DNA from 2 places in the Sphingobium sp. MI1205 genome. Region 2 is predicted to be linked to the other one. Evidence: predicted binding sites of a transcription regulator. Region 2 holds the regulator's gene; the other holds the start of a gene.

Region 1 (15,162 bases), 830 kb from region 2:
GGCAACCAGGTATGGCTGGTCAACAGCAATATTCCTGAATTCAGCCATGGCAATCGCTTCAACCATGAGCCCAAACGCCCCCGAAAGCTGCTGCTGCACGAGCGGGAAATCGCCCGGATGCACGGGGCGGTAGAGCGCAAGGGCATGACGCTGGTCCCGCTCAGCATCTATTTCAACGGCCGTGGCAAGGCGAAGGTCGAACTGGCCCTCGCCCGCGGCAAGAAAACGCATGACAAGCGGGAGACTATCAAGGAGCGCGACTGGAAACGCGACCAGCAACGCATCATGAAAGCGCATCGTTAAATGGGTCCCCGGGCGAGCATGGGACGTCTTTCCCGCTGGTGGCACGCCAATGCACCCACCCGCGAGTCGCTGGAGTGCAATCGCTTTCTGGCACCGGTCGCGCACCGGGTGCTGGAACCCTCTCTCTGGCGTTTTACCCGCCGGTCGGTGCCGCGTGGCGTGGCGCTGGGACTGTTGGTGGGCATATTCCTGCTGATCCCCGGTATCCAGATTGCAGGCGCTGCGCTGCTGGCGCTGCCTTTCCGCGCCAACATTCCCATCGCGGCGGCCATGACCTTCCTGTCCAATCCGGCTACGACGCCCCTCATCCTCTGGGCGTCGGTCTATATTGGCAACTGGATGCTGGGACGATCGGCGGATGCGTCAGGCTTCATGGCGTTGGTCAATGATCATGCGACAATTCGGCAGTGGATCGCCTGGCTCTTTTCGGAAGCAGCACCTGCCATGCTGTTCGGCCTGACGCTGATCTCTGTCGCAACGGCGGTCATCGGCTACATCATCGCCGACTGGATCTGGCGCCATCGCATGGGCCGGAAATGGCATTCTCGCAAATTGAGGATTGGCAAGGCGCACGAAAGCAGCGCATTGGAAGAAGTCGCCTCCGTCTGACGGCCGGCGGCGCTGTCCGAGCGTTATCAAGGGGGAAGGCCGGCCGATGGCCTCGCGCGTCAAAAGGGATGAGGAAGCGTGGACGGGTGAACGCCCTTCGCGTCTGTCCCTTCCGCTGCTGATCGTGGCTGCGCTGCTGTCGGCGGGCCTTGTCATCTATGCGATTGGCGACCGGGCTTTGGCGGCTGGCTTCGCCGCCATGGTGCTGGCGGCTGCTGCGTTGCTCAGCTGGTATCGGCGCATCTTTCCAGAGGAAGCAGCGGATCGCGATGCGGTTCCAGACTGGACGGTGGCGCGCGCGGCTGCTGACGCGTCCAACGTGGCGATTGCGGTGACAGATCGGGCGGGTCGGCTGGCTTGCGCCAGCGATCTGTTCGGCGAATGGTTTCCCGGTTTTCCGACGCCTCCCAACATGGCGGCCGAACCTGAAGTGTCCGAATCGCTGGGCGCTGCCGCCCGCGCTGCGTGGCGGGATGGCGAGGCGCGGGTGGAAGGCATTGCTCAGGGCGCCCTGCGGCTTGACGTCGATATTTGCCGCACCGGGCGGTCCGAAGATTATCTGCTCTGGCGCTTTACCCCGGTGCGCCAGCCCAATGCGCTGGACGATGTGCACCGGCTGCTGACTGGAGACGCCGGGCGGCAAATGGGCGAGGCCGGGATCATGGCAGTCATGATCGGGGGAGAAGGGCGTATCCGCGCAGCCAACGGCGCCTTTCTCCTTCGCGCGGCCGGTCGGATCGACGCGAATATCACGGGCCGTGATTTCGCAGCCCATATGCGCGTCGATGACAAGGGCCGGCTGTTTCTGGCGCGCGAGGAATCCGGCGGGTTGCCATTGCGACTGCTGCAGGTGCCGCTGCGCCGTGCGACGCAGCCAGTGGGCAATCAGGGTGGCCAGGACGGGCCGATGCTCCTGTTGCTGATTGACGAGCCTGCTGGCAGCGCGGGCGGGACGTCAGCACTTTCCTATATCGAAACCCTGCTGTCCCTGCTGCCCTTCGGCCTCGCCATGGCGGACCGCGATGGGCGTGTGCTGTTCCTCAACAACGCCTTTTCCCGTGCGGCGGGGCTCAAGCGCTCAGACAAGCCCAGCTATCCCGGCGACCTGGTCGTGCGCGAGGATCAGGGCGCGGTTGCCGACGCGGTGCGCCGTTTTGCGGTGGGTCCACAAATGTCAGGCGACATCGCCGTCAGGCTCCGCAACGAGCCAGAGGAGCCGACCGCGCTCAGCCTGGCGGGCGTGCGGGGCCTGGGGGAAGCGGCGGTGCTGCTCAGCCTTAAGGACAATAGCGAGGAGAGCAAGCTCAAGCGGCAGGTTGCGCAGGCCACGAAGATGCAGGCGATCGGGCAGCTTGCCGGCGGCGTCGCCCATGACTTCAACAATATCCTGACCGCGATCATCGGCCATTGCGACCTGATGCTGATGCGCCATACGCCGGGCGACAGCGATTATGACGACATTCAGCAGATCAAGTCGAACAGCAATCGGGCCGCCGGTTTGACCCGTCAGTTGCTCGCCTTCTCCCGCCAGCAGACGCTGCGTCCACAGGTCTTGCAGCTGCCTGACATCGTGGCGGAGGTGTCCAACCTCCTGAAGCGTCTATTGGGTGAAAGCGTGAAGCTGGACGTCAGCCATGGCCGCAATCTGGGTGCGGTGCGCGCCGATCCGGGGCAGCTGGAACAGGTGATCGTAAACCTCGCGGTCAACGCGCGTGACGCAATGCCGGAGGGCGGGATCCTCAATATCCAGACCTATGCGGTCCCAGCCGCCAAGGTGCGGGAGATGCGACAGGAGATATTGCCGGCGGCAGATTATACGGCGTTGCGCGTGTCCGACACGGGGCTTGGCATCCCGCCCGACATCCTGTCGAAGATATTCGAACCCTTCTTCACGACCAAGGAACTGGGCAAGGGTACAGGCCTTGGCCTTTCCACCGTCTATGGCATCGTCAAGCAGTCGGGCGGGTATATCTTCGCCGAATCAGAGCTTGGCCGGGGCGCCAGTTTCGTGATCTACCTGCCGGTCTATCAGGGCGCGGACATGGACCATGCGCTTCCTGCGAAGGCGCCGGTCAAGCGGAGCGAGACCTGGGGTACGGGTACAGTCCTGCTGGTCGAAGACGAGGATATGGTGCGGGCCGTCGCGGAACGCGCCCTCGTCCGGCAAGGATATAAGGTGCTGACCGCCCATGATGGCGAACAGGGGCTGGAAGTACTGGCCGGCGGCGAAAAGATCGATCTGCTGATATCTGATGTGGTCATGCCCAACATGGATGGGCCGTCCATGGTCGCCCGCGCGCGGCACAGCCATCCCGACCTTCCGGTACTGTTCATGTCCGGCTATGCCGAGGAGCAACTGCGCAAGTCTATCGACATCGCCAATGTCGCGTTCCTGCCCAAGCCCTTCTCCGTCAGCCAACTGGCGGAAGCAGCGCGGGATGCATTGGCGATGCATCCAGTGGTGGAATGAACTTCTTTGGTGTCCAAGTGTTTATACGGGTCAGCGCACCGATGATAAAATGGCTAGCGTAACGAAAAATGGGGGATCGCACATGTCGGACAGCAAGGCCATCCTGGTGGTCGAGGATGAAGCGATGATCGGCATGATGCTGGAAGATTATCTCGATACATTGGGTTATCGCCTGCACGCCATCGCCGTATCTGTTGAGGAAGCGTGTGACCAGGCGCGCAAGGGTGGTTTTGACGCGGCGCTGGTCGATTGCAATCTCCAGGGCGAAAAGAGCTGGCCGGTGGCTGACATTCTGGCCGACAGCGGCATCCCGTTTGTCTTTGCGACCGGTGGCATGGCCGATGATGTACCATCCAGCCATTCGAGCCGTCCGACATTGGCAAAACCCTATACGATCGGGGCGGTTGAGCGGGCCCTGACCAAGGTTCTGTCTGCTTAAAATAGGAAAATTCCGTTCCCCCCTTGTTCTATGAGAACAAAGGGGATACGTAGTGGCCAAGGCGCCACTGAATCGGCGCTTCCGCTTGACAGGGGATAGGCCGATGACAGCAATGCTCTCACTCATCGATTCCAAGAAGACAGGGACAATGGACAGACAAAAAGCATTGGAAGCGGCCCTTTCCCAGATTGATCGTGCTTTTGGCAAGGGCTCGGCAATGAAACTGGGCAGCCGAGAAAAAATCGAGATTGAGGCGGTCTCCACTGGATCGCTCGGGTTGGATATTGCGTTGGGCATCGGCGGCTTGCCGCGCGGCCGTATTATCGAGATCTATGGCCCGGAAAGCTCGGGCAAGACTACCCTTGCGCTTCACGCCATTGCCGAGGCGCAGAAGACAGGCGGTGTCGCGGCCTTTGTCGATGCGGAACATGCGCTCGATCCGGGCTACGCCAAGAAGCTGGGCGTTGATATCGACGAGTTGATCGTGTCTCAGCCCGATACAGGCGAGCAGGCGCTCGAAATTGTCGATACGTTGGTCCGGTCAAATGCCATCGACGTGCTGGTGATCGATTCGGTCGCCGCGCTTGTGCCCCGTGCCGAAATCGAAGGCGAGATGGGCGACAGCCATGTCGGCCTGCAGGCGCGCCTGATGAGCCAGGCGCTGCGCAAGCTCACCGGCTCCATCTCGCGCTCAAAGTGCCTGGTGATCTTCATCAATCAGGTCCGCATGAAGATCGGCGTCATGTACGGTAATCCGGAAACGACGACCGGCGGCAATGCGCTTAAATTTTACGCCTCGGTGCGTCTCGACATTCGCCGCACCGGTCAGATCAAGGACCGTGACGATATCGTGGGCAATGCGACCCGTGTGAAGGTGGTGAAGAACAAGGTCGCGCCGCCGTTCAAGCAGGTCGAATTCGACATCATGTATGGCGAGGGCATCTCGAAGATCGGCGAGATTCTCGACCTGGGCGTCAAGGCCGGCGTGGTCGAAAAGTCAGGTGCCTGGTTCTCCTATGACTCTGTCCGCATTGGTCAGGGGCGTGAGAACGCCAAAACCTTCCTCAAGGAACATCCCGAAATGGCGGAGCGCCTGGAAAAGGTGATCCGCGGCAAGACCGAAGAGGTCGCCGAAGCGATGATGACCGGACCCGAAGCGGAGGATGACGGCGAATAAGCGTGGCAAGCGCCTGCGGCCGGATCAGCTGCAGGACGGTTACGCAGTTCTGCCCGCCTCTCGTTTCAAGCACTGAAAAGGCCCGCCCACGCTTCAATGCGGGGTGGGCCTTTTACCGTACTGCTACTGATCGGTATGGCGCACAATTCATGCCGGTTCAGGATCGGAAGACGGCGACTTGGGCATGATCTTGCGGGACTTCCTGCTCTGCCGAACGGCAAGTTTTTTCTTGAGTCTCACTCCCTGCAGCCCCCAGTCTCCAAAATGCACTCCGGCCAGAAGCGTGAACAGGCCGTAGAGAAACAGGGTAATGGTCAGTGGTAGCGCCAGGAGAACGTCCAGGAATTGCTCGGTCGGCGTCTCCACGGGCCCGAGCCGGTCGATCCCGAATAGGGCAAGGCCATCCTCCAGGGAGTGGCCGTCCCATTCGCGCCGGAACAACCATTCACCTACCTCTATCACCAATATGGGTGGGGCGACGACCATGGCGGCAAGGCCGATGATGACCATGACTTCGCTCAGCAACTGAACGCCGAGATTCGCCAGGCGGCGATTGGTCGTAAAATCATGCGCCGCTTCCTTCGGCGCTGGGGATTTCGGGGTCCTGGTCTGCCCGGCAGCAGGGGATGGGTGGATGTCCAGAAAGCCGTATCGCTCCAGCCTCGCCAGCATGCGCCTGTCCAACTGGGATTTGCAGCTATCCTCTATGAATTTTTGTTGATCAATGGTCAGTTCTTCACGGAAGCTGTCCGATTGCCCCTTTCTTATCCGCAAGGCATCTGCGTCTGATCGGTCATAATCGTGGCCAGGAATGCCTTGCGCAAGTTCCAATGCCTTTAATTTTTCAAAGGATGAACTTTCCACAGCATATTGTAGAGCTTTAAAGTTGACCGGATCATCAAGGAATTCGAGCATTCTTTCTACTTCGGATTCCGTATCAGCCAGCAAGTCCTCATAGTATATGATGTGATGATCATGGCGTGCGAGGCCAATGGCCCAGCTGTTCATATATTTGATGTAGTGGGGTAGGCCTCTGTCTTCATTGATGAGGAAATCATCAATGCTGCCGCGGAAGGACAGCTTGTGCCGTGTTACGTGATGATAGTCGGAAATGAGCACTGCTCGTGGATCACGGATCAGGAACATGACGGGAAGTCGGCTGGGTAGGGTCGGCTTGAAGCGAAGATGAGTGGAAGGGACTAAGGGGAAAGAGGCTTCTTCCGATCTGCGGACGAAGGCGGGTATCCCGCGTATAGGATCCAGATCGAAATTCGGGGCGAAGGTGAACATGCTCTGTGTCGTGATCGGCGCATATTGACGCGATGCGAGGAAATATTGTGACAGAATAAACCTTAGCCATGTCCGGCCCGATTTCGGATAAGAGGCTAGAAGGGCCGCCGCTGCGTTCGATACAAGGCTTAGGCTGCGCGCAGAGGAAATCCGGCGAGCCAGGAGGGAAGGAGCCTGTACGAGCGAAGCGATCAGGGGCGTGTCCATATGATGCAAATTAGCTTGGCGGATTGCGGGCGCGTAGAACCTTTCTGGATGATAGCCGAATTTGTAACGAAGGTGACACAGACATCTCCTTTGCAGACCGTCACCAACTTCATTGACAGGAGTCGTCTTACCGTCGAAAAGAACATATAGAGAACATCTATATGATCGAGTCGGTGAACACGCTTGCAGCCCTCAGGCGGCACATCGCATCGCTGGAAGGGATTCCGGCCGCCAAAGCCGGTGCGCGGATCGCGACCGGGCATGCGCCCCTGGATCAGACATTACAGGGCGGCTTGGCCCAGGGTCGCGTGCACGAACTGTTCGGAAGAAACGAAGACGAAGGCGCTGCTGCCGGGCTTTCCCTGATTCTTGCTCATCTCGCAGCAGGGCAGTCCCCTATGTTCTGGCTGCGCCCTATAAATGGAGCAGCCGGGCAGCCCTATGGTCCCGGCCTTGCCGCGCTGGGAATTGATCCTGCCCATTTGCTGATCGGGGTCATGAAGGATGACGCGCTGCTGCTGCGGGCTGCGGTTGATGCGCTGCGTTGCCCCGCCCTTGGCGCGCTCGTGATCGAACTACGCGGGCGCACGCCGCTTATGGACCTGACCGCCAGCCGCCGCCTGGCGCTCGCGGCGGAAGCATCGGGCGTCACAGCCTTTTTGTTGCGTATCGGGGGCGATCCAGTGCCCAGCGCTGCCGACACGCGCTGGCGGGTGACGGCAGCGCCTTCGGTTCCGTTGCCCGGTAATGCGCCGGGCATGACTGCCTTTGATCTTAGCCTGCTGCGCCGTCGGTCGGGACCCGACGGCATGACGTGGCGTCTTGTGTGGAACAGCGAACGGGGCGTCTTTGGAGAAGAATGCGATGAACGCCATGACCGGAGAAGTGACAGCGCGGACACGCCGCTACCTGGCACTGTGGTTCCCGTTCCTCCCGCTCGACCGGCTGCGCATCGAGCAGCCTGATCTCTGGGCGGCGCAAGGGCAGGATGCGCCCGCCGTGATCGTCGAAACGGTGCGGGGGGCGATGCGGCTGGTGGCGCTGGATGCCGATGCGCTGGCGATCGGCCTTAGTGCGGGTATGACGTTGGCCGATGCCCGAGTGCGCGAGCCCGGCCTGCGGATATTCGAGGCCGATCCCCATGCCGATCAGGATTGGCTGGAGCGGCTGTGTGACGGCTGCGCGCGCTATACGCCGATCGCTGCGCTCGACCCGCCTCAGGGATTGTTGCTCGACATCAGCGGCTGCGCGCATCTGTGGAACGGTGAGGAAGCATTGGCGCGCGAGGCGGTCGAGCGGCTGGAACGGCACGGCATGTGCGTACGCCATGCGCTGGCGGGTACGGCGGAGGGCGCGCATGCGCTCGTTCGCTTCGCTTCGGTCCCTGCCGCCGATGAGGATGCCGCCCTGCGCCGCCTGCCGGTAGAGGCGCTGGGATTGGAAGAGGAAAGCGCGGTCGGGCTGCGCCGGGCGGGATTGCGCACGGTGGGGGATCTTGCCGCGCGCCCCGCCGCAACCCTGGGGGCCCGCTTTGGTGAGGAAGCGGTTGATGCGCTGCACCGGTTGCTGGGCCTGGACCACCGTCCGCTTGCTCCGCGCCGTCCGCGCCCCGCGGTCCGGATCGAGCGCCGCTTTGCCGAACCGATGGGCAGCACCGCTTATGCGCTTCAAAGTCTGGAGAAGATGGCGGCCGAAGCGGGGGAACGGCTCGGGGAACGTGGCGAAGGCGGCCGTCGGTTCGAAATAATGTTCTTTCGCACCGACGGCCTCGCCTTTCCGCTGCGGGTCGAAACCAGCCTGCCTGTGCGAGACGCGCCCTCCATCATGCGTCTGGTGCAGGAACGGATCGACAGTTTGTCGGACCCGCTCGACCCTGGCTTTGGTTTCGACATGCTGCGCCTGACAGTGCCCCGGACCGAAGCCATGGCCGCCACCCAACTGGCGCTCGAGGGTGGAGAAGCGCGCCGGGAGGAGGCGATCGCCGCGCTCATCGATCGGCTTTCCGTCCGCGCTGGCCGGGGCCGGATTCAGCGCCTCGAACCGCGCGACAGTCACATCCCTGAGCAGGCGCAACTCGCACTGCCCGCAGTGGAAAGTCGCTCCCCATCAAGCTGGCAGCGCCAGTCGGAGCCGGGCGATCCACCGATGCGGCCCATCCATTTGTTCGATCCTCCCCAACCAATCGAGGTGGTGGCAGAGGTTCCCGACGGCCCGCCGCACCATTTTCGATGGCGCCGCGCGGCCCATGAAGTGACCCGCTATGAAGGGCCCGAGCGGATCGCGCCTGAATGGTGGAAGGCGAAAGACGGCGCGCTGGAGGGCGAAAGCGCCGGCATGACGCGCGACTATTACCGGATCGAAGATGCGCGTGGGCGGCGCTACTGGATTTTCCGCCATGGCTTTTACGGTGTGGAGGCTCGCCATCCGCGCTGGTATATCCACGGCCTGTTCGCATGAAAGGGGGCAAAGGTCCCGATCCCGCCAAGCCGAAGTCGATTGATCGGCGAGCATTGAATGCGATCGAGGCCGCGCGAAAGAAGGGGAGGCCGCAGCGGCCTGATCCCCCACGACCCGCAAAGGAAGGTCCTGCTTTTGCTGAATTGGCCGCTGCGACCCACTTCTCCTTCTTGCGTGGCGCATCGCATCCTTCCGACATGGTCGATCAGGCCATCCATCTTGGACTTGCGGGATTGGGCATCGCTGATCGGAACATGGTGGCGGGCGTGGTGCGCGCGCATGTTGCGCGCAAACGTGCGCCTGAAATGGCCAGGACGCGCCTGCTCGAAGCTAAAAAGGAAGCAGGGCAGCCGTTGGAACTGACCGAAGATGAAAAGCGGGCATGCGAGACCGATTTGAGGCTGATCGTCGGGGCACGGCTGGTCTTTGCCGATGGCACGCCCGACATCGTCGCTTATCCATCGACACGAACGGGGTGGGGCGAACTCACCAAATTATTGACCAAAGGCAATCTGAAATCGGTGAAGGGAGACTGCATCCTTAGCTATGAGGAACTGACCGCCTATCTCGACGATCTGCTTTTGATCGTGCTGCCTTATTCCACCGCTACTGAGCAGACGGCGCACCGTCGCCCCGTGGCTTTTGAATATGATGACCGGCCGTCCAGGGAAACGATCCGCCAAGGGCATCTAAGCCTGGTGCCCCCGCCGCGTCCGGCCGACCTGGAAGCTCTGCTGATCCGGCTGGCTCGATTGGCGCCGGACCGCATATGGCTGGGCGCCGCGTTGCGCCGGGATGGGCGGGATGCGCGGCGTCTGGTGCGTTTCAAAACCTTGAGCGAACGTAGTGGCGTGCCCTTGATCGCGACCATGGACGCGCTGTACGCCAGTCCGACGCAGCGGCCTTTGCAGGATGTGCTAAGCTGCATCCGGGCAGGCACCAGCATCGCCAAGGCAGGACGTCTGCTTGAACCCAATGCGGAAAGGCACATCCATTCCCCTGCGGAAATTGCGCGCCTTTTTCACACCTGCCCGGAAGCAGTGGCGGAGACGGTTAGCTTTCTGGACAAGGTGCATTTCACGCTGGATCAACTGGCCTACGAATATCCCCATGAGCCAGTGCCCGAAGGTTGGACGGCACAGCAATGGCTGGAAGAACTGACCATCTCGGCGGCGCATGCGCGCTATGGCCCGCGCATCCCACAAGCGGTTCGAAAGCTATTGGACGAGGAGTTCGGACTGGTCCGGGAGCGCAACTATGCAAGTTACTTCCTGACGGTCCACGATATCGTCGCCTTTGCCCGGATGAAGGGCATATTATGCCAGGGGCGAGGCTCGGCCGCCAATTCCATGATCTGCTTTCTGCTGGGCGTCACCTCCGTCGATCCGCTCAAGCATGACCTGCTCTTCTCCCGCTTTGTGTCCGAGGAACGGGACGAGCCCCCCGACATTGACGTGGATTTCGAACATGAGCGGCGCGAGGAGGTCATGCAATATATCTACGAACGCTATGGCCGTCACCGCGCCGGGATAGCGGCAACGGTCATTCACTACCGGTCCCGCAGTGCCGTGCGGGAAGTCGCCAAGGTTCTGGGCCTTAGCGACGATATCGCGACGCGTCTCTCAAGCACGGTCTGGGGCAGTTATTCAGGCGATATGGGCGATGCACGCATAGTGGAGGCGGGTTTTGCCCTCGACAATCCGCAAATGGTGCGGTTGCGGGGCATTGTGGATCAGTTGTTGGACGCACCTTTTCCCCGCCACCTGTCGCAACATGTCGGCGGCTTTGTTCTGACCCAGAACCGGCTCGATGAAACGGTCCCGCTGCATCATGGGGCGATGGCGGACCGCAGCTTCATAGAATGGGACAAGGATGACATTGACGCCCTTGGCCTGATGAAGGTCGATATCCTGGCGCTCGGCATGTTGAGCTGCATCCGTAAGGCCTATGACCTGATGCGGACCCATGATCTTGGCAATCACGACCTGGACATAGATCTACAATCGGATGATCCCGAAGTGTATGATATGCTCTGCAAGGGCGATAGTATCGGCGTGTTCCAGGTGGAAAGCCGGGCGCAGATCAACATGTTGCCACGGTTGCGGCCACGCTCGCTTTACGACTTGACGGTGCAAGTGGCGATCGTGCGGCCTGGTCCGATCGAAGGCGACATGGTGCATCCTTATTTGCGGCGGCGCTGCGGGGAGGAAAAGGTAGAATTTCCTGCGCCAAGCCCAGAGCATGGCCGTTCGGATGAATTGAAAGCCTTGCTCGGTCATACCTATGGCGTCCCCCTGTTCCAGGAACAGGCGATGAAGCTCGCCATCGTAGCTGCTGAGTTTAAGCCTTCCGAGGCGAACCAGTTGCGCCGGTCGATGGCAACCTTCCGCCAGGTGGGCGGCATGGACAAGTTCCGGGACAAGATGATCCGCGGCATGGTGAGGCGCGGCTACAAAACTGACTTTGCCGAACGCTGCTACAAGCAGATCGAGGGGTTTGGCAGCTATGGCTTCCCCGAAAGCCACGCCCTGTCCTTTGCCCGGCTGGTCTATGTCTCCGCCTGGATCAAATGCCATCAGCCCGCCGTCTTTGCCTGCGCGTTGCTGAATTCGCAGCCCATGGGTTTTTACGCTCCGGCGCAGATCGTGCGCGATGCGCGCGAGCATGGCGTTGCCGTGCATGATGTCGATGTGAACATGAGCGGTTGGGATAACAGCCTTGAACCTCTGTTGCGTTCGCGGGATCGGCGCAAAGGGGAGGGGGTGGGGCGAGCGCTCGCGCTGCGGTTGGGCTTTCGGCAGATCGACGGTTTTCGTGAAGACTGGGCCATGCGGCTGATAGAGGCGCGGGAGCAGGGACTGTTTACCGGTCTTGAGGATCTGGCGCGGCGGGCGGGGCTGCCCGCTCGCGCGCTGCGCCTGCTGGCTGATGCCGATGCTTGCCGCTCATTGGGGCAGGACCGGCGCGCGGCCTTGTGGGAAGCGCGGCGCACCCCTTCCAACGAACTGCCGCTCTTTGCCGCCGCCCGTGCGCGCGACATGCAGGCAGGTGAGTTGGGGCAGGAACCCGATGCGATGCTGCCCGCCATGCCGCTCGCCGAACAGGTCGCGGCCGATTACCAGATGACGCGGTTATCACTCAAAGGTCATCCGATGCAGTTTCTGCGGCCAGTCTTTGAAGCCGAGGGCGTACTCAGCTGTGCGCAGACCAGCGCCGCGAAAAATGGCGCGCTGGTGCGGACTGCCGGGGTGGTGTTGGTGCGGCAGAGACCGGGGAAAGGCAATGCCGTTTTCATCACCATCGAAGATGAGACGGGGATCGCCAATATCCTGCTTTGGGCGCGGTTGTTCGAAATGCAGCGCCGTCCCGTCATGGCATCCCGGCTGATGCTGGTGGAAGGAGAGGTCCAGCGCAGCAAGGAAGGGGTCGTCCACCTGATGGCGAGCCGCGTGCATGACCGCACCGCCGAACTGTCGCGCCTGTCGGATGCGCATCGGCCGCATATCGCCCTGTCGCGCGCGGACGAATTCATCCATCCTCAGCATCCCCGGACTTCCAGCCACCCGCGCAATGTTCGTCTATTGCCCAAGTCACGGGATTTTCATTGAGCGGGCGCTCTCCGGGTTGCAACATGCTGCATCGCCCTCAAGGAGTCTGCCCATGACCCTCCCGCAATTTCCCGTTGAAGGCGGTTGCCGCTGTGGCCGTGTGCGTTTCCGGCTGAATGAAGCGCCCTGGAGCGAAACCGCATGCCACTGCCATGGCTGTCAGAAGATGACCGGCAGCGCTTTTTCCACTACCTTGATAATGTCTTCGAGCGCGGTCGAACTAATCGCGGGCGAAACGGTGATCGGCGGCATGCATGCCAAAGACGTCCATCACCATCATTGCGACCAGTGCAAAAGCTGGATCTTCACCCGGCCCGAAGCCGACATCGGCTTCATCAATGTCCGCGCCACATTGGTGGACGATGCAAGCTGGTTCGCGCCTTGGATGGAAACGCAGACCGCCGAAAAGCTGCCTTGGGCCAACACGGGTGCGATTGTCAGCTTCGAACGATTCCGAGCAATGGCAGATTATCAGGATCTGGTCGCCCGTTACCGATCAGATCGGTCTCAATAATCCTTTGAGTAGCGAAGGTTCGCTGACGAGCCCGCATTGGTGCCCGTCTTTGACAGCAGGCTCAGCGTCCTGGACAGCGAGATTTCCAGCTGCGTAGCGGTAAAGCCCTTGGGATCGGTGATCACCTCGACATAGATATTGTTGGAAATATGCTGCCCGACCGCCAGCGATGTGCCGCGCCCCGTCCCATCGTCGCCACCTACGATACCGATCCGATCAACACCCGACGCATTCTGCAACTTGCCCATCGGATTGAGCCCGCCGCCGCCACCCCGCAGGCCGTTGAGCGCCGCCGCCAGCTGGATGGCCTGCGTCGCCGACAGGTTCGCGACATTGTCGCCGAACAATATTCGCGCCAGGATTTCATCCTGCGGCAGGCTGGGGGTCGAGACGAAGCTGATATCCGGTCGCTGTGCAGTGCCCCCCACCGCGATGCCAGCAGTCACTGTATTGATGCGGGTTTCCGCACGGATCGCCAGCACCGGGTTCATCATCGGCCCGTTGAATGTGATGACGCCCTGTTCCAGATCGAACTGATGGCCCGAGAAGCTGTACCGGCCCCGGATCACCTCTATTTTTCCCACGACACGAGGCGCTTTCGTGGTGCCTGTGACGCGCATATTGGTCTTCCATTCGGAATCGAGGCCCATGCCTGTCAGGTAGATTTCATTGTCGGCGCGCACGCGGATGTCCAGCTTCCAGTCGGCAGGTGACGCTGCCGCCTGCCGCGAAGCCACCCGCTGGTCGAGCAGGTCGGTCCCTTCACCCTTGCGCCGGACGCCCTGCAACTGGCGGATTTCGGCCCCGCCCTGCCACGCGATCCGGTATCGGGTTTCGGGCAGCCACAGATCGCCTTTGATCAGACCGCCATTGGCCGCGCTATTGGTCACGTTGATGTTGCCGCTGACGACGCTGGTGATCGCTTCGCTGCGGGCGATTCGCGCGCGGTCCAGCTTTACCGCGATGTTCATGGGGTAACCGCTTTCCGCCGCAAGTCCCACAGAGCCGCTTGCCTGCACTGTACCGTCGCCCGCCCGGCCGGAAAAGTCGCGTATCTCAAGCCGGTCATTGGTGAAACGGCCATCCAGCCGCATCTGCGTCAGGCGTGTGCCAAAGGTTTCATTTTCATATGTCAGCGCATTGGCGCGAACGATGCCGTTGAGGCGCGGCGCGGCAAGACGTCCGCTGAAATCCGCCGCTACTGCGATCGGGCCGCTCAACTGCTGGTCGGCAAGGCCGGCGAAGGAAAACAGAACGTCGGCAGGGCCTGCGTAGCGGATGCCGCCACCCAGCGGCGCCGATTGAAGTTGCTGCGACCAACTGGCCCCCGGTCCCGGGGGTGCGAGCGTCGCGATAAACCGTCCGAGTGACGTATTGCCGCGACGGATGAGGCCGCGCAGGTCGCCGCCCGCGCTCGACAGCTTGCCTTCCACCGCCATGGACACCGGGTCCGACACTGCGGTCAGGCTGGAGCGGCGAAAATCGCTGATCGCGACGCGGGTCGTCGCGGTCGGGAAGGCGTTGCCATTCTGGGCGAAGTCCAGCGCGCCCGTCGCTTTGCCGCTGATTCCAAGGCCTGGACTCGCCACGTTGATTATGGCGAGATCGAGATCCTTGAACCGCGCCTGCAACGCCGTCTGACTACCGAAACGACCGGCAAGATCGACCTTGCCCTGCGGCAAGACCAGCGTTGCAGGCTCCAGCCGATAACCCTGCGGCTCGATGCGGATGATGGCGGGCTGGGCAAAGCGGAAGGGAATGCTACTCGCCTTGCCCTCAAGCGCCACTGCATAAAGGCTCGGTCGCAGCGCGGCATTTATGGCGATGGAGAAGGGGACGCCACTCGACCCATCGGCCACCAGTTGTGCACGACCGCGGCCACCCTGATAGTCGATCCGACCGCGCGCCTTGCGCACGACATAGTCGCCATAGGCGGCGTTCGCCATCTGCACATCGGCATTGATCCGCGGCTGATCGGTAAGGACCATGTTCGCCGTAACAATCGCGCGTCCGATGACCACATCCGCCTCGCCCGGTAGCCTGGCGTTGCTCGCAGTGGCATTGACGGCGATGCCCTGCGCCTGGCCC
Region 2 (15,162 bases):
CGTAATCCCGCTGTGCCGGACCTGTATAAAGCTGGCGCGGGCGGCCAATCTTCTGCGCTGGGTCCGAAATCATCTCGTTCCACTGGGCGACCCAGCCGACAGTGCGGGCGAGGGCGAAAAGAACGGTGAACATCTCGGTCGGGAAGCCGATCGCCGAAAGGATCACGCCCGAATAGAAATCGACATTCGGATAAAGCTTCTTTTCGATGAAGTAAGGATCGTTGAGGGCAATCTGCTCCAACTCCTTCGCGACGTCGAAGATGGGATCGGTGACGCCCAGCTTTGCCAGAACGTCCTTCGCGGTCTTCTGCATGACGGTCGCGCGCGGATCGTAATTTTTATATACGCGGTGGCCAAAGCCCATCAGGCGGAACGGATCGTCCTTATTCTTGGCGCGGGCGATATATTCCGGAATGCGATCGACGGTGCCGATTTCCCGCAGCATGTTGAGCGCTGCTTCATTCGCGCCGCCATGCGCCGGGCCCCAGAGGCAGGCGATGCCGGCCGCGATGCAGGCGAAGGGATTGGCGCCCGAGGAACCGGCGAGACGCACGGTCGAGGTGGAAGCATTCTGTTCATGGTCGGCATGGAGAATGAAGATCTTGTCCATGGCGTCCACGACCACCGGATCGGGTTCATATTCTTCAGCCGGGACCGAAAAGGTCATCCGCAGGAAATTGGCGGTGTAGGAAAGGTCGTTGCTGGGATAAACGAAAGGCTGTCCGACCGAATATTTATACGCCATGGCCGCGATTGTCGGCATCTTGGCGATCAGGCGGTGGCTGGCGATCTTGCGCTGTTCCGGATCGTTGATGTCAGTCGAGTCGTGATAGAAGGACGACAGCGCGCCCACCACGCCACACATGATCGCCATCGGGTGCGCGTCGCGACGGAAACCGCGGTAGAAGGTCGCCAGCTGCTCATGCAGCATGGTGTGGCGCGAGATGGTGTAGGTGAAGTCTTCCAGTTCCTTCTTGGACGGCAGTTCGCCGTTCAGCAGCAGGTAGCTGACTTCCATGAAGCTGGACTGTTCGGCGAGCTGGCCGATAGGATAGCCGCGGTGCAGCAGTACGCCTTCATCACCATCGATGTAGGTCAGGCCGGAATCGCAGCTGGCGGTCGAAGTAAAGCCCGGATCATAAGTGAACATGCCGGTGTTTGCGTAGAGCTTGCGGACGTCGATAACCTTGGGGCCGACCGAACCACTGAGGATGCCATATTCCTTAGCATCGCCGCCGACCGTCAAAGTCGCATTATTGTCCGACATCTCGTTCTCCTTAACTACCATCAGCTGGCGATGCCGTTTCGGGCATCTGCAAGCCGCTCCAAGCTTTTGTCCTTTCCAAGGAGGAAAAGGACATCAAAAATTCCTGGCGAAACCGTGCGACCGGTCAGCGCCGCGCGAAGCGGCTGGGCGACTTTGCCCAACCCCAGACCGGCATCCTCTGCGACGCGGCGGATCGCATCCTCAATCGCTTCGACGGTCCAGGATTGGACGACATCGAGAGCGTCGGCTGTCTTGCCCAACAGCTCGCGCGCCGAGTCGTCTAGCAGAGCAAGGGCCTTCTCGTCAAAATCCAGCGGGCAATTTTTAAACAGAAACTCCGCGCCTTCGGCAATTTCGTTAAGTGTCTTGGCGCGAGGCTTTAGCGAGGGAATCGCCTGAGTAAGTAGCGCATCGGAGTGGTCCGGCAGGACTATCGACAAGCGCGCGGAAATTCGGGGCAGCACCAGCGCGGCGAGACGGGCGTCGTCAGCTTCGCGCAGATAGAAGGCATTGAGATTTTCCAGCTTTTTGATGTCGAAGCGGGAAGGCGAGCGGCCGACGCCGGAAATGTCGAACAGTTCGACAGCGCGATCGCGGGAGATCGTTTCTTCGTCGCCATATCCCCAGCCTAGGCGCAGCAGATAGTTGAGGACCGCTTCGGGAAGCATGCCCATTTCATCGCGATAGGCATCGACGCCTAGTGCGCCGTGGCGCTTGGACAGCTTTGCGCCGTCCGACCCATGGATCAGCGGGATATGCGCATATACCGGCTCTTCCCAGCCCATGGCCTTGATGATTCCGAGTTGCCGGAAAGCATTGTTTAGATGATCGTCGCCGCGGATCACATGAGTGACGCCCATGTCATGGTCATCGACCACCACGGCGAGCATATAGGTGGGTGTCCCGTCGGAGCGGAGCAGGATCATGTCGTCCAGCTCTGCATTCTGCACTACGACGCGCCCCTGCACCGCGTCCTCGATCACCGTTTCGCCTTCGCGAGGCGCTTTGAGGCGGATGACGAAGGGTGCGCCTGGGGGCGCTTCGGAAGGATCGCGGTCGCGCCAGCGTCCGTCATAGCGCATCGGCTGCTTGGCGGCGCGTTGCTGCTCGCGCAGTTCAGAAAGTTCTTCGGGTGTGGCGTAGCAGCGATAGGCATGCCCGCCCGCCAGCAGTTGATTGGCGACTTCGGCATGACGTTGGGAGCGTTCGAACTGGAACACAGTGGGTTCATCGCCGCCCAGCCCAAGCCATTCGAGACCATCGAAGATTGCGGCAACCGCTTCTTCAGTGGAGCGCGCGCGATCGGTATCTTCGATACGCAACAGAAACTTGCCGCCATGGTGACGAGCGAATAACCAGTTGAACAAAGCGGTGCGTGCGCCGCCGATATGAAGGAAGCCCGTGGGCGATGGCGCAAAACGGGTTACGACTTGCTTGTTCAAACCCGTTGCACTCACAGTCCTATTCCCCGACATCCGCCTTGCTCATTCATGAACGCGACGCCCCCTAGCATGGCTTTTGAGCCACGACAAACCTCCGTCTGCCGGAATATCAGGCGTGCGGGGGAAGGGCTTTTCGCACGGGTGGAGCGGGGACTTGAAGCGGAGCGCGAACAGCTTGGCCTTTGGGTTCCGGTAGCGGTCGGGATTGGCATTGCCGCCTGGCTATCTCTTCCTAACAGACTGGAATGGTTTGCTTTCTGTTGCGGTGCGGTGGCTCTGGCAATCGGCGGATTGGTTTTTCCCATGGGCGCGCGCCTGCGTCAGATGCTGGTGTTGGCGGGCTTGCTGGCCTGTGCAGGCTGCCTGTTGATATGGGGCAAAGCGACCATCTTTGGCGCGCCGCCCCTGCCGAGGGCGGTCTTTCTGGAGGTGACCGGTGAGGTCATGTCCGTCAACGCCGTGCCCGCGCAGCAATTGAGTCGCGTGTCGATCCGTCCGATAGATCCGGCAACTTTGCCCTCTCTGATCAGGGTAAATATCGCCGCAGCCGATATGCCTGCGGGCATTGGGCGCGGCGCCGTCATCCGGTTTCGGACGCGCTTGATGCCGCCCGCGCCAGCCAGCCTGCCAGGCGGCTATGATTTCGCGCGCCGCGCCTATTTCCAGGGAATAGGGGCCACTGGTCGTGCGCTCAAGCCGATCGCCGTGCTGAGGGCGTCGGAAGAAGCGCCGCCACTGCGCAACCGTCTGTTCGCCCACATATTGCAAAAGGTGGACGGCGATGGGGCTGGCATTGCGGCCGCCTTGGCTACCGGAGATCAGGGCGCCATAGCTGAAGAGGATGCAGAGGCGATGCGCCGCAGCGGCCTTGCCCATCTGCTTTCCATCAGCGGCCTGCACGTCACTGCGTTGATCGGGGCCGTCATTTTCCTGCTGATGCGGGTCATGGCGTTGAGTCGTCGCGCGGCGCTCGGCTGGCCGCTGATGCTGATTGCAGCAGCCGGCGGCGCACTGGCGGGTGTCGGCTACACATTGCTGACGGGGGCGGAAGTGCCGACGGTCCGGTCCTGCGTGGCGGCGCTGCTGGTGCTGGGAGGGCTTGCCCTGGGCCGGGAGGCGATCACTTTGCGCCTGATCGCTGCGGGCGCGCTGATCGTGCTGTTCTTGTGGCCGGAGGCGCTTGCCGGGCCGAGCTTCCAGATGAGCTTCGGCGCGGTGATCGCATTGGTTGCGTTGGGCGAACATCCCCGGTTTCGCGCATTTGCGGCGGCGCGGGAGGAGGGGCTGCTGCGCAAGTTCGGGCGATCACTTGCCATCTTGCTGTTTTCCGGGTTCGCGGTGGAACTGGCGCTTGCGCCCATCGCGCTGTTCCATTTTCACAAGGCGGGCATGATGGGCGCATTTGCGAACCTGATCGCCATTCCCCTGACCACTTTCGTCGTCATGCCGCTGGAGGCGCTGGCGCTATTGCTGGACGCCGTCGGTGTGGGCGCTCCGGCCTGGTGGTTGAACGGCCAAGCTCTCGAACTATTGCTGTGGATAGCGCATGCCGTGGCGGCGAGCCCGTGGGCGGTCGTTACTGCGCCGGTGGTGCCCAACGCTGTCTTTGGCATGATTGTGTTGGGTGGGTTATGCTGCCTGTTGTGGCGAGGTCGCTGGCGTTGGATCGGACTGGCGCCGGTCGCGGTCGGGATCGTGATCATCGTGACAACGTCCCCACCGGAGATTCTCGTTACCGCTGATGGCCGCCATGTGGCGGTGCGGAGCGCAGACGGCGGCATGGCGATCCTGCGGGATCGGGCGGGCGATTATGTGCGGGACATGATGGCGGAAAGCGCAGGGTATGAAGGCGCTCTTGCCGCGATGGCGGATTTGCCAGAAGCCAGTTGCTCAAGAGATCTTTGTATGGTCGCCCTTTCGGCAGGCGGCCGGGTTTGGCGGTTGCTGGTGACGCGAACCGGCGACCTGGTGCCGAAATCGACGCTGGCAGGGGACTGCGCCCGAGCGGATATCGTCGTTGCCGATCGTCGCCTGCCGTCATGGTGTCGTCCACGCTGGTTGAAAGCCGACCGGCGGTTGTTGGCGCGGACAGGCGGTCTCGCTATCGATCTGGACGCGGGCAAGGTGCGGGCCGCGAAAGTTGCCGGTGACGCGCACCCCTGGATTGCTCAACCTACAAAACGATGGCGCCGCCGCCGTTCCGATCAGTTGTAGCGGCGCAGCAATCCCGCCAGCTTGCCCTGAATGCGCACTTGCCGCGTGTCATAGATTTGCGGCTCGTAGGCGCTGTTGGCTGGATCGAGCCGAACCTTCTGCCCTTCTCGATGGAAATATTTGAGCGTGGCTTCGCTATCCTCAATCAAGGCCACGACGATCTGTCCTTCGCGCGCGACCTCGGTCTTTTGGATCAGGGCGAAGTCGCCATCCAGAATACCCGCCTCAATCATGGAGTCGCCCGAGACTTCGAGGGCATAATGATCGCCAGCGCCCAGCAGTGCGGCGGGGACGGACAACATATTCTGTCCCTCCATCGCCTCTATCGGAACGCCGGCTGCGATCCTGCCGTGAAGCGGGATTTCAATCACGTCATTCGCGGCGATCGGCGGCCTTGTGACCAACTGCGGTTTTGGCTGGGCAACGACCTTGGGCGCACGATGCATCGCTTCGGGCAGCTTCAGCACCTCCAGCGCTCGCGCGCGATTAGGCAGGCGACGAATAAAGCCGCGTTCCTCCAGTGCGTTGATCAGCCGGTGGATGCCGGACTTGGACCGCAGGTCGAGCGCCTCCTTCATCTCCTCGAAAGATGGTGAAACGCCACCTTCCTCCAGCCTGTTTTGAATGAAGCTGAGCAATTCCTGTTGCTTGGGCGTCAGCATGCCTGCTTGTCCTCCATGGAACGGATGGAGAACACTTAGGAAACGAAAACGGGGAAGTCAAGCAGGCTTACGCCAAGCGTAACGAAAGGAACGGACCTGCCGCCCGGCCGTTTTATCGCCGCCTTCCCAAAGAGGGTGAATAGGAGAGTAACATGCCTAATCAGAACGACAAGGACGGCAGCCAGCGCCGTCAGCAAGGTGGCGATCGTTCGAGCCAGACCGGCCGTCAGCAGCAGCAGGAAAATCGCCAGGGTCAGATGGGCGACGCCCAGAAGAACAAGAGCGATCAAGGCAAGCAACAGCGCTGAACCAGCGTCCGGTTTGCGAACTGGGAGGGGCCGCCATGCGGCCCCTTTTTCATGCGTGAAGTGGAATGACAGTCACCTGGTCGCCAGCCGCCGCTGGAGCAGAGCCTGCGGCGCGCACGATGAGGCTGTCCGCCCGGGCCATGGCGGCGGTCGCAGCGCTGTCCTGCGAAATGACCGCAATTAACCCATCGTTCGTGTGGAAGGCGCGGAGATAATCATCGCGCTCGCCGGTAGCGGGCAGAGACGCGGCCAAAGTCGCGCTGGCGATGCGCGGCAGTGGATCGGCCGCCCCCGCCATGTGCCGGACGAGGGGTAGCAGAAACAGGGTCGCCGTCACGAAGGCGGAGACTGGATTGCCGGGCAGTCCGAGGAAAATGGCGTCGCGCAGCTTCCCCGCCATCAGCGGCTTTCCCGGACGCATGCGGATCTTCCAGAAATCGAGATTACCTCCGGCGGCGGCGAAGGCGGGGCGAACCAGATCATGATCGCCCACCGATGCGCCACCAGTGGAGACGATGATGTCCGCCTGACTGGCCTGCTCCAGAGCCTGGATCATCAGATCGAGATCGTCAGGCACGATGCCGATGTTGAGAATGTCGCAGCCCAAGCTACCCAGCATCGCACCAAGCATGGGCGCGTTTGATGAAGGCAGGCGGCCGGGTGGCGTCGGGGCGCCCGGGGGCACAAGTTCATTGCCGGTGGAGATCAGCGCCACGCGAGGGCGGGCGCCCACCGGTAGGCTGCCGTGACCGCCCAGAACGGCAAGTGCTACCTGCGCCGGGCCCAAAGCAGCGCCTGCGGCCAGAAGCGGCTGGCCCTTTTGAAAGTCGGAGGCTGCTGGCCGGACATTGCGTCCGATCGACAAGGCGGGGCCGCGTGGATGGAGAAGGCCCTCCACAAGGTCGGCATCCTCCTGGATAAGCACGGTGTCGGCGCAAGGCGGCAATGGCGCGCCCGTGAAGATGCGGGCGCTTTCGCCAGGAGCCAGGGGCAGGGGGAGGCCGCCGCCCGCCGAGCTTTCGGCTGTGACGCGCCAGGGGCCGGGCCATTCACCGGCGCGGATGGCGTAGCCGTCCATGGCGGAAAGGTCGGCCCAGGGCTGATCGCGCAGTGCGTGGATATCGCGGGCGAGCCAGCGGCCTGCGCAGGCGGAGACGGGCGCGTCCTGGGCGGCAAGTCGGCCGCCGAGCGCGAGCAGGCGCGTCTGTGCCTCGGCGACCGGGAGCAGGCTCATGCCGCGCGCCAGTCGCCCGACTTGCCCCCCGACTTGGCGAGCAGCCGAACGCCGCCGATGGTCATGCCCTTATCCAGCGCCTTGGCCATGTCGTAAATGGTGAGGAGCGCAACTGATGTGGCGGTGAGTGCCTCCATCTCCACACCCGTCTGTCCGGCGGTTCTGGCGGTCGCGGTTGCGGTGACGCCAGCGGGTTCAAGGTCGAAGTCTATGCTGACGGAGCTAAGCGCGATGGGATGACAAAGGGGAATGAGGTCGGCGGTGCGCTTGGCGGCCATGATCGCCGCGACACGAGCGACCGCGAGGACGTCTCCCTTTTTAACCAGGCCTTGCGCGATGGCGGCGGCGGCTTCTGCACTCATCGCGATATGGCCGGTGGCGATCGCTTCCCGGCTCGTCACTGCCTTGGCCGAGACATCAACCATGCGGGCCGAGCCGTCCTCGTCAAGATGGGTGAGATTGGTCATTTGCCGGTAAGAAGCGCGCGGGTCGCGGCTTCGACATCGGGCTGGCGCATCAGGCTTTCGCCGACCAGGAAACAGCGGACACCATGATCCGACATGGCGACCAGATCGGCATGGCTGCCAAGCCCGCTTTCGGCAACGAAGGTGCAGCCTTCCGGGGCTTGGCCCACCAGTTCGTAAGTGCGGGCGAAATCGACGCTGAAGTCACGCAGGTCGCGATTGTTGACGCCGATGAGGCGCGAGCGCAGCTTGAGTGCGCGCTCAAGTTCGCTGGCGTCATGCACTTCGACAAGGGCGTCCATGCCCAAGCCCAGCGCTGCGTCCTCTATCTCCGCCATCTGGCCGTCGTCCAGGGCGGCAACGATGATGAGGATGGCGTCCGCGCCCAGCGAGCGGCTTTCCAGGACCTGCCACGGATCGACCATGAAATCCTTGCGCAGCACGGGCAGCGGGCAGGCAGAGCGGGCGGCCATCAAATAATCGTCATGCCCCTGAAAATAGGGCTCGTCGGTCAGGACCGACAGGCATGCCGCGCCTGCTGCTGCATAGGCCTGCGCATGGGCAGGCGGGTCGAAATTTTCCCGGATAAGCCCCTTGGACGGGCTCGCCTTCTTGATTTCCGCGATGAGGCCGAAGCCTGAGCGGGCGGCGCTGTCCAGCGCCTGGCGGAAGCCACGCGGCGGCGTCTGTTCAGCGGCGCGCGCGTGAAGGCTGGATACGGTGATCGCCGCCTTGCGGCGCGCTACCTCCTCCCGCTTCGTGTCGCAGATTTCGATGAGCTTGTTGGTCATTAATAGGCAATCCAGCAATTGAGCAGCGCATTGGCAAGCCCGCGATCAATGGTTTCGGCCGCTTCTTCGACGCCTTCGCGAAGGTCGGCAACGGCGTCAGCCACCAGGAGAGCGGCGGCGGCGTTGAGCAGCACCGCATCGCGATAAGGGCCTTCCTCTCCCTGAAGCAGCGCGCGAAGCGCGGCGGCGTTGTGGGCCGGGTCTCCGCCACGGATCGCCTCGACGGGTTGGGTGGGAAGCCCGGCGTCGGCAGATGTGATGCGACGCATGGCGACAAGGCCCTGTGCGGTGACTTCGGCGACGTCATTGCCACCTGCGAGGGACAGCTCGTCCAGCCCTTCATCGCCCGAGACGATCATGGCGCGATCGACGCCCAGGTCGGCGATCGCTTCGGCATAGATCGGCACATAGGCCGGGCGGGCGATACCGACGAGCTGGCGGCGGACCCCTGCTGGATTGGCGAGCGGGCCCATCAGGTTGAAGATGGTCCGCTGGCCCATCGCCTTGCGGATAGGGCCGAAGCGCTTGAGCGCCGGGTGATGTTTTTGCGCGAACAGGAAACAGATGCCGAGATCGGCGAGGGTTTCTTCGGCGGTTTCGGCGGCGCGATCGAGGTTGAGGCCAAGGGCTTCCAGCGTATCCGCTGCCCCAGCCTTGGACGAGGCGGCGCGATTGCCGTGCTTGGCGACCGGAACCCCTGCCGCCGCGACCACTAGAGACACGGCAGTCGAGACGTTGAGCGTATGATGGCCATCGCCCCCGGTGCCGCATACATCAATGGCGCCGGCGGGGGCGGCGATCGGGATCATGCGCGCGCGCATGGCGCGGGCGGCCGCTGCGATCTCGATCGCGCTTTCACCCCGGTGCGCCATGGTGAGAAGGAAGGTGGCGATGTCCGCTTCGGCCAGATCGGCGTCGAACAGCAGATCGAAGGCACGGGCGGCCTCGGTTGCGCTCAGTGGCGTTGCGGGATCGGGCAGGCGGGTCATCGCCTGTGCCTTAATCAATCTGCGCTGCTTGAGTCGAGGGTTTCGACACGCTCAACCCCGCCTGGCGGCGAAAATCTCGATCATGCATCGGCGAAGAACGACAATCAGGCGGCTACCCGCTTTCGCACCGGAATGCCCGCAATACGCATGAAGTTGGCCAGCATCTCATGGCCATATTCGGTCGCGATGCTTTCCGGATGGAACTGAACCGAGTGGATCGGCAGGCTCTGGTGACGGAAGCCCATCACCGAGCCGTCCTCGCTGGTCGCATTGACCACAAGGCTTTGCGGAATGTCCTCGACTATAAGCGAATGATAGCGCGTGGCGGTGAAGGGCGAAGGAATGCCTTCAAACAGGCCCGTGCCGTCGTGGGTGACGGGCGATGTCTTTCCGTGCATCAGGCCGCCACGCACGACCTGACCGCCGAAATGCTGGCCAATCGCCTGATGACCGAGGCACACGCCTAGCAGAGGGGTCCCCGCATCGGCGCAGGCGCCTACGAGGTCCAGACTGACGCCCGCTTCATTAGGTGTGCAGGGACCGGGCGACAGCAAAAAGGCGCTGGCGCCGCTAGACATGGCTTGCCCCGCCGAAATGGCGTCGTTGCGGACTACTTCGACCTCTGCCCCCAGTTCCATCAGATAATGGACGAGGTTCCAGGTGAAGCTGTCGTAATTGTCTATGACGAGGATCATGGGGCAGAGGCTATAGTGCGCCAGATGCGCGCGGCCAACGAGAATCGGCGTAGGCGGCTTTCGTCTTCCCGATGTTGGCCAAGAATGATGTGAGGGCCGGAACCGACAGCGCTGTCAGCCGCTTCATGAGCATATTTGTTCTTGAGGAGGACGGAAATGGCCAAAGCCGAGTTTACAGATGCAATTGCCCTGCTGAAAGCTGACCACCGCAAGGTCGAAGACCTGTTCGAGCAGTTCGAGAAAGCGAAGGCGGCAAGCCGCAAGCAGGACATCGCGCATCAGATATGCACCGAGCTGAAGATCCACACGATGATCGAGGAAGAGATTTTCTATCCTACCTTTCGCGGCAAGATAGAAGATGACACGCTCGACGAAGCCTATGTCGAGCATGACGGGGCGAAAATGCTGGTGAACGACATTGAGGCGGGGTCGCCCGACGATGATTTCTACGATGCCAAGGTCACCGTGCTGTCCGAAGAGATCAAGCATCATGTGAAGGAAGAGGAGCAGCCTTCAGAGGGCATGTTCGCCCAGTGCCGCAAGACGGATGTTGACCTGGTGGAATTGCGTGACCGGATGATGGCCCGCAAGGAGGAACTGATGGCGCAGGCCAAGGCCAGCGGACTGCCAGCCGCCGAGCCACGCACCGTCAATCAGGTGCCTGCCTGACCCGCTTGAAAAAGCCGGCGCATTATCCCATATGCGCTGGTGCCGGGTTCGCCCGGCTATGGTGATAAATCGTATCGTGCAATAGGCGCAGCGGACCCGGGGGCAGTACCCGGCGGCTCCACCACATGTCCCGCATTGCCGGGGCGTCTGACGGGGCCGAACTAGGATCGACGTGTGTTGAAAAGCGATTGCCTTCACCCGGCCTGAGTACGCCGTAAAAAGGTTCGAAACCTACAAGTGCCAACGATAACGAGGCTCTTGCTCTTGCTGCGTAATTGATGGCCTCACGGCCGGACATTACTCAAAAAGAACGCGGTTGAACCCACCGGGCAACAGAAGGGAATTCAGCGGCTTCCGGAGGAGCCGGGCAACAGAATCCTCCGGACCTTTCTGTATCGGCGATCTTCCACTTCCGCTTTCCGGCGGGACAGCGCCGTGCGGTCATTCGAGGCGTCCAGCAGATTCGACTCGGGACCATATCTCCAAGACCGTTCAATTACAGTTTTATGACAGTAAAAAGAATTTATATTAGTACGTTGTTTTTAAAGGGGTAAAAACCTTTTGAGAGGTTGTTCCTGATCTTGTCCTTCTGTCATCATAGTGAAATAATCAGCGCTACATTGGAGAGTTTTTTCGGGAGACACGGGATGGTGAAGGGCGCTGTTGCCATGGGCTTGATACTGGCTTCGATAGCTTCGGTTCCGGCTTTGGCCGCCTCGGACGAAGTTGTTGTGGTGGGGGTTCCGGACGGCGATCTGGCGGCAGCTTCGTTGCTGGCCCGACGTTATGACAAAGCGGCCGACCGCCTGTCTGCTGCCTGGCCTGATGGCGCGAACGATCCGGCGCGCCTCATCAATCTTGGTAACGCATATGCCGGTCTGGGCCGGATGAAGGATGCACGCGAGGCCTATGTCGCTGCCCGCTTCGCGCCGGAGTCGGCGCTGGTGCTCGCCAATGGTACGGAAGCATCTTCGCGGGAAGTCGCCCGCCGTGCGCTTGGTCGACTTGAGGCGAGTTATGCGATGCGCTGAGGCGCGCCTGCTCAATTGCAGCGGAAAAGGGGTGTCGTTCGAGAGAGCGGCGCCCTTTTTCTGCCATTGTGAAAATCACATGTGTCACTGAATCGGCATAAAAGTCTCGAAATTGTCATTTTCGAGTCACGCGTTCGTCATCGAAACAAAATGTCCCTGTCATCTGCCACCCCTAGCTGCGGCCATCGAGGGCGACAGGGGGCGTTGTCCGATTCGTGATTCCCCTTCGCTCCGCATCCTAACACAAGCCGGCAGTAGCCGGAGCGGAGACGACATGGCCAAGATGAACCGTATCACTACCATCCTCATGGCGGGCTGCGCCAGTGCGGCGCTGAGCGCTTGCGGTGCAGATGACATAGCTTCGCCCGGCGAGGGAACGATCGTTCTGCCCGCGCCGACGCCTAGCCCGAGCCCGACGCCTACTCCGACGCCTACTCCGGGTCAGGTGACGGCGGCTGCTGACTGCCCGACCATTCCGGGCGCCGTTCAGCTGACCAACCGGGGCACGATTTCCGACAATAATGGCAACAGCTGGCGCAACTGCGGGTTCCCCGCGCGCTTCACCGAAACCACGACGATCCCGAAGGTCGCCGGCGTGATCTATTCGCTGCCGGGCCGTGTGGATGTCGGCACCGACCAGGGCGCCGCCAGCACCAACACCGAAGTCACGTTGAACGTCGATCCTGGCGTCGTGGTCTTTGCGTCAACGGGCAATGCCTATCTGGCCGTCAATCGCGGCAACCGGATCAATGCAGTCGGCACCGCATCGCAGCCGATCATCTTCACCAGCGAATCCAACGTTCTTGGCACTGCCGATGACCAGACGTCGCAGCAGTGGGGCGGCGTCGTACTTCTCGGTCGTGCACGCATAACCGACTGCCTCGCTCCCGGCGCAGCGCCCGGCACCGCGGCGTGCGAACGCGACACGGAAGGCAGCAACGGCGCGCTTTATGGTGGTGCGAACGATGCCGATAATTCCGGCCGCATGTCCTACGTTCAAATTCGCTATTCGGGCTTTGCCCTGGCTGGCGGCAGCGAACTTCAGGGCCTGACCCCCTCGGGTGTTGGTTCCGGCACGCAGCTGGACCACATCCAGGTTCACAACAGCTCGGACGACGGCATCGAAGCGTTTGGCGGCAACGTCCACTTCAAACATCTGGTCCTGACCGGCAACGAAGACGATAACTTCGACTCCGACGTTGGCTATCGCGGCACCGTTCAATATGTCATCAGCGCCCAGCGCGCGAACAATGACATTGGTGACGGCTTCCTCGAAACCGACTCAAATGGCGGAGCCGAGGCCAACAACAGCGAAGACGCGCTGCCCCGCCAGTATCTGAAGATGGCGAACTTCACCTACATCCATCGTTCGACCACCGGCAGCAATGGCACGGCTATGTTGCTGCGCGGCGGTGCGGACCTGACGCTGGTGAACGGCCTGATCGTGGCTCCGACCAACAGCTGCCTGCGCATCGACAGCACGACCACGGTACGTGACGCCGACACTGCGCTGCAGGATGCTGGTAAGCCGCGCTACATCTCCGTGGCGATGCAGTGCAACAGCACGCCTTACAAGGGCAACCGTGGTGTCGACGCAGCAACGGTCCAGTCGATCTTCGAAGCCGGTCCGAACAGCACCATCAGCTACACCCCGTCGCTGACGAGCCTGTTCATCAATGGCGCGACGGAAACCGCGCTGACGGCGATCGATCCCAAGACGATCGACAGTGCATTCGACACCACCAACTATGTCGGCGCGGTAAAGGACAGCAACGACACCTGGTATGCCGGATGGACCTGTAACTCGGTGACCGCCAGCTTCGGCAGCGCCAGCGGCAACTGCACGGCCATTCCGACGACCTGATCGGCGGCCTGACCTCAACAGGGGCGGGGGAGCGGCAGATGCGCTTCCCCGCCTTCTTTGCACCTTCCAAATTTCCCAAGGGGGACTTTTAGCCATGTCGAAGCCGCTTAGCCTGGCGCGCATGCTCCTGATTACATCCGCGTTGTCCGCCCCGGCGGCGATGGCCCAAACTTCACCCGACAGCGCGCCGACATCCGGCGTGCCGAGTGCTTCGGAAGAGGCCGACGCGCAGACCGGCAATGTCGATGTGTCGATCCCCGGATCGGACATCATCGTCACGGGCCGCCGCACCAGCAATGTGTCGCAGGCTGCCCCGCAGGTGGTAAACGTCCTTTCCGCCGCAGATATCAAGCGCACTGGCGAAGGCGACATCGCCGGCTCGCTGCAGCGCGTGACTGGTCTGTCGGTTGCCTCGGGCGGCTTCGTCTATGTCCGTGGCCTTGGCGACCGCTATTCGCTGGCGCTGCTGAACGGTTCGCCTCTGCCAAGCCCTGAGCCGCTCAAGCGTGTGGTGCCCCTGGATATTTTCCCGACCAGCGTGATCGCATCGACGTTGGTGCAAAAGAGCTTCTCGCCCAACTTCCCCGGTGAATTCGGCGGTGGCGTCATCAACCTGACGACCAAGGCGATCCCGGTCGAAAGCTATCTTGAAATCGGACTGGGCAGTTCGGCCAATACCGAAACGTCAGGGCAGCTTGGCTACACACATTATGGCGCAAAGTCGGACTGGACCGGCTTTGATGACGGCACGCGTGATGTGCCGCCGCTGCTGCAACAGGCTTTCAACAGCGGAGTGCCGTTTTCCGACATGGATCGCGCCGACTTGCGTGGCATCGCCATGCAGTTCCAGAACAGCGATACGTCGGTCGTGCAGCGCACCAACAGCCTGCCCTTCAACTTTTCCGCTTCGCTGAATGGCGGCACCGCATTTGACATAGGCAGCGATGGGCGTCTGGGTATCCTGACGACAGCGTCCTACAATAATAAATGGCGCACGCGCGACACGTTGCAGCAGGCTTCGTTGGATGTGGCGAATGGTGCTGGCCGGAACAACCAGCAGATCAGCACCGAGAATGAGGTCACGGTCAACGGCCTGTTGGGCGTCGGCCTGGAATTGGGCGACCAGAAGCTGCGCTGGACCAACATCTATATCCGCGACACTCTGAAGCGCAGCGCGCTGGCGATCGGCCAGAATGACGGGCTGATCCAGGGCGCGGACTATATGACGCAGCAGACCGCATGGTATGAGCGCCAGCTGATCGATACGCAGTTTGCGGGCGAGTTCAAGCTCGGTGACCTGAGCCTGGATGTGCGGGGCAGCTACGCCAATTCGCAGCGAGAGGCGCCCTATGAGCGGGAATTCGTCTATGTCCGCACCAATGTCGATACGGCCGTCGATCCGGTTGGCGACCGCTTCGTCAACGCGCTCAATCGTCAGCGTGGCGATGCTTCGGTCACCTTCAGCGACCTGAATGAAGATCTGTGGTCTGCGGGATTGGATCTCAGCTACAAATTCTCGCCTGATCTGTCGG

Evidence for each region. Region 2 encodes LexA, which represses DNA repair genes until DNA is damaged. Its sites were predicted from a motif close to GTTCCNCNCTTGTTCT; they were not measured.
Region 1: a site for LexA is predicted at 6,635-6,650, ahead of K663_RS15025 (ImuA family protein). Genes of this name have one in related genera too.

The regions. Positions count from the first base shown of each region.
Region 1 covers NZ_CP005188.1:3,031,217-3,046,378, reverse strand. Annotated here, with positions in the region: gene smpB (SsrA-binding protein SmpB) at 1-303, shown strand, start outside; gene K663_RS15050 (DUF2062 domain-containing protein) at 322-912, shown strand; gene K663_RS15045 (hybrid sensor histidine kinase/response regulator) at 959-3,382, shown strand; gene K663_RS15040 (response regulator) at 3,465-3,821, shown strand; gene recA (recombinase RecA) at 3,925-4,998, shown strand; gene K663_RS15030 (sulfotransferase domain-containing protein) at 5,146-6,495, opposite strand; gene K663_RS15025 (ImuA family protein) at 6,657-7,460, shown strand; gene K663_RS15020 (Y-family DNA polymerase) at 7,360-8,952, shown strand; gene K663_RS15015 (error-prone DNA polymerase) at 8,949-12,560, shown strand; gene K663_RS15010 (GFA family protein) at 12,613-13,074, shown strand; gene K663_RS15005 (translocation/assembly module TamB domain-containing protein) at 13,068-15,162, opposite strand, start outside.
Region 2 covers NZ_CP005188.1:2,196,239-2,211,400, reverse strand. Annotated here, with positions in the region: gene K663_RS10715 (citrate synthase) at 1-1,267, opposite strand, end outside; gene gltX (glutamate--tRNA ligase) at 1,288-2,742, opposite strand; gene K663_RS10705 (ComEC/Rec2 family competence protein) at 2,779-4,923, shown strand; gene lexA (transcriptional repressor LexA) at 4,914-5,585, opposite strand; gene K663_RS24645 (hypothetical protein) at 5,738-5,893, shown strand; gene K663_RS10690 (molybdopterin molybdotransferase MoeA) at 5,943-7,127, opposite strand; gene moaC (cyclic pyranopterin monophosphate synthase MoaC) at 7,124-7,594, opposite strand; gene trpC (indole-3-glycerol phosphate synthase TrpC) at 7,591-8,382, opposite strand; gene trpD (anthranilate phosphoribosyltransferase) at 8,382-9,371, opposite strand; gene K663_RS10670 (anthranilate synthase component II) at 9,476-10,066, opposite strand; gene K663_RS10665 (hemerythrin domain-containing protein) at 10,223-10,735, shown strand; RNA gene ssrA (transfer-messenger RNA) at 10,737-11,082, shown strand; gene K663_RS10655 (hypothetical protein) at 11,383-11,766, shown strand; gene K663_RS10650 (hypothetical protein) at 12,041-13,630, shown strand; gene K663_RS10645 (TonB-dependent receptor domain-containing protein) at 13,725-15,162, shown strand, end outside.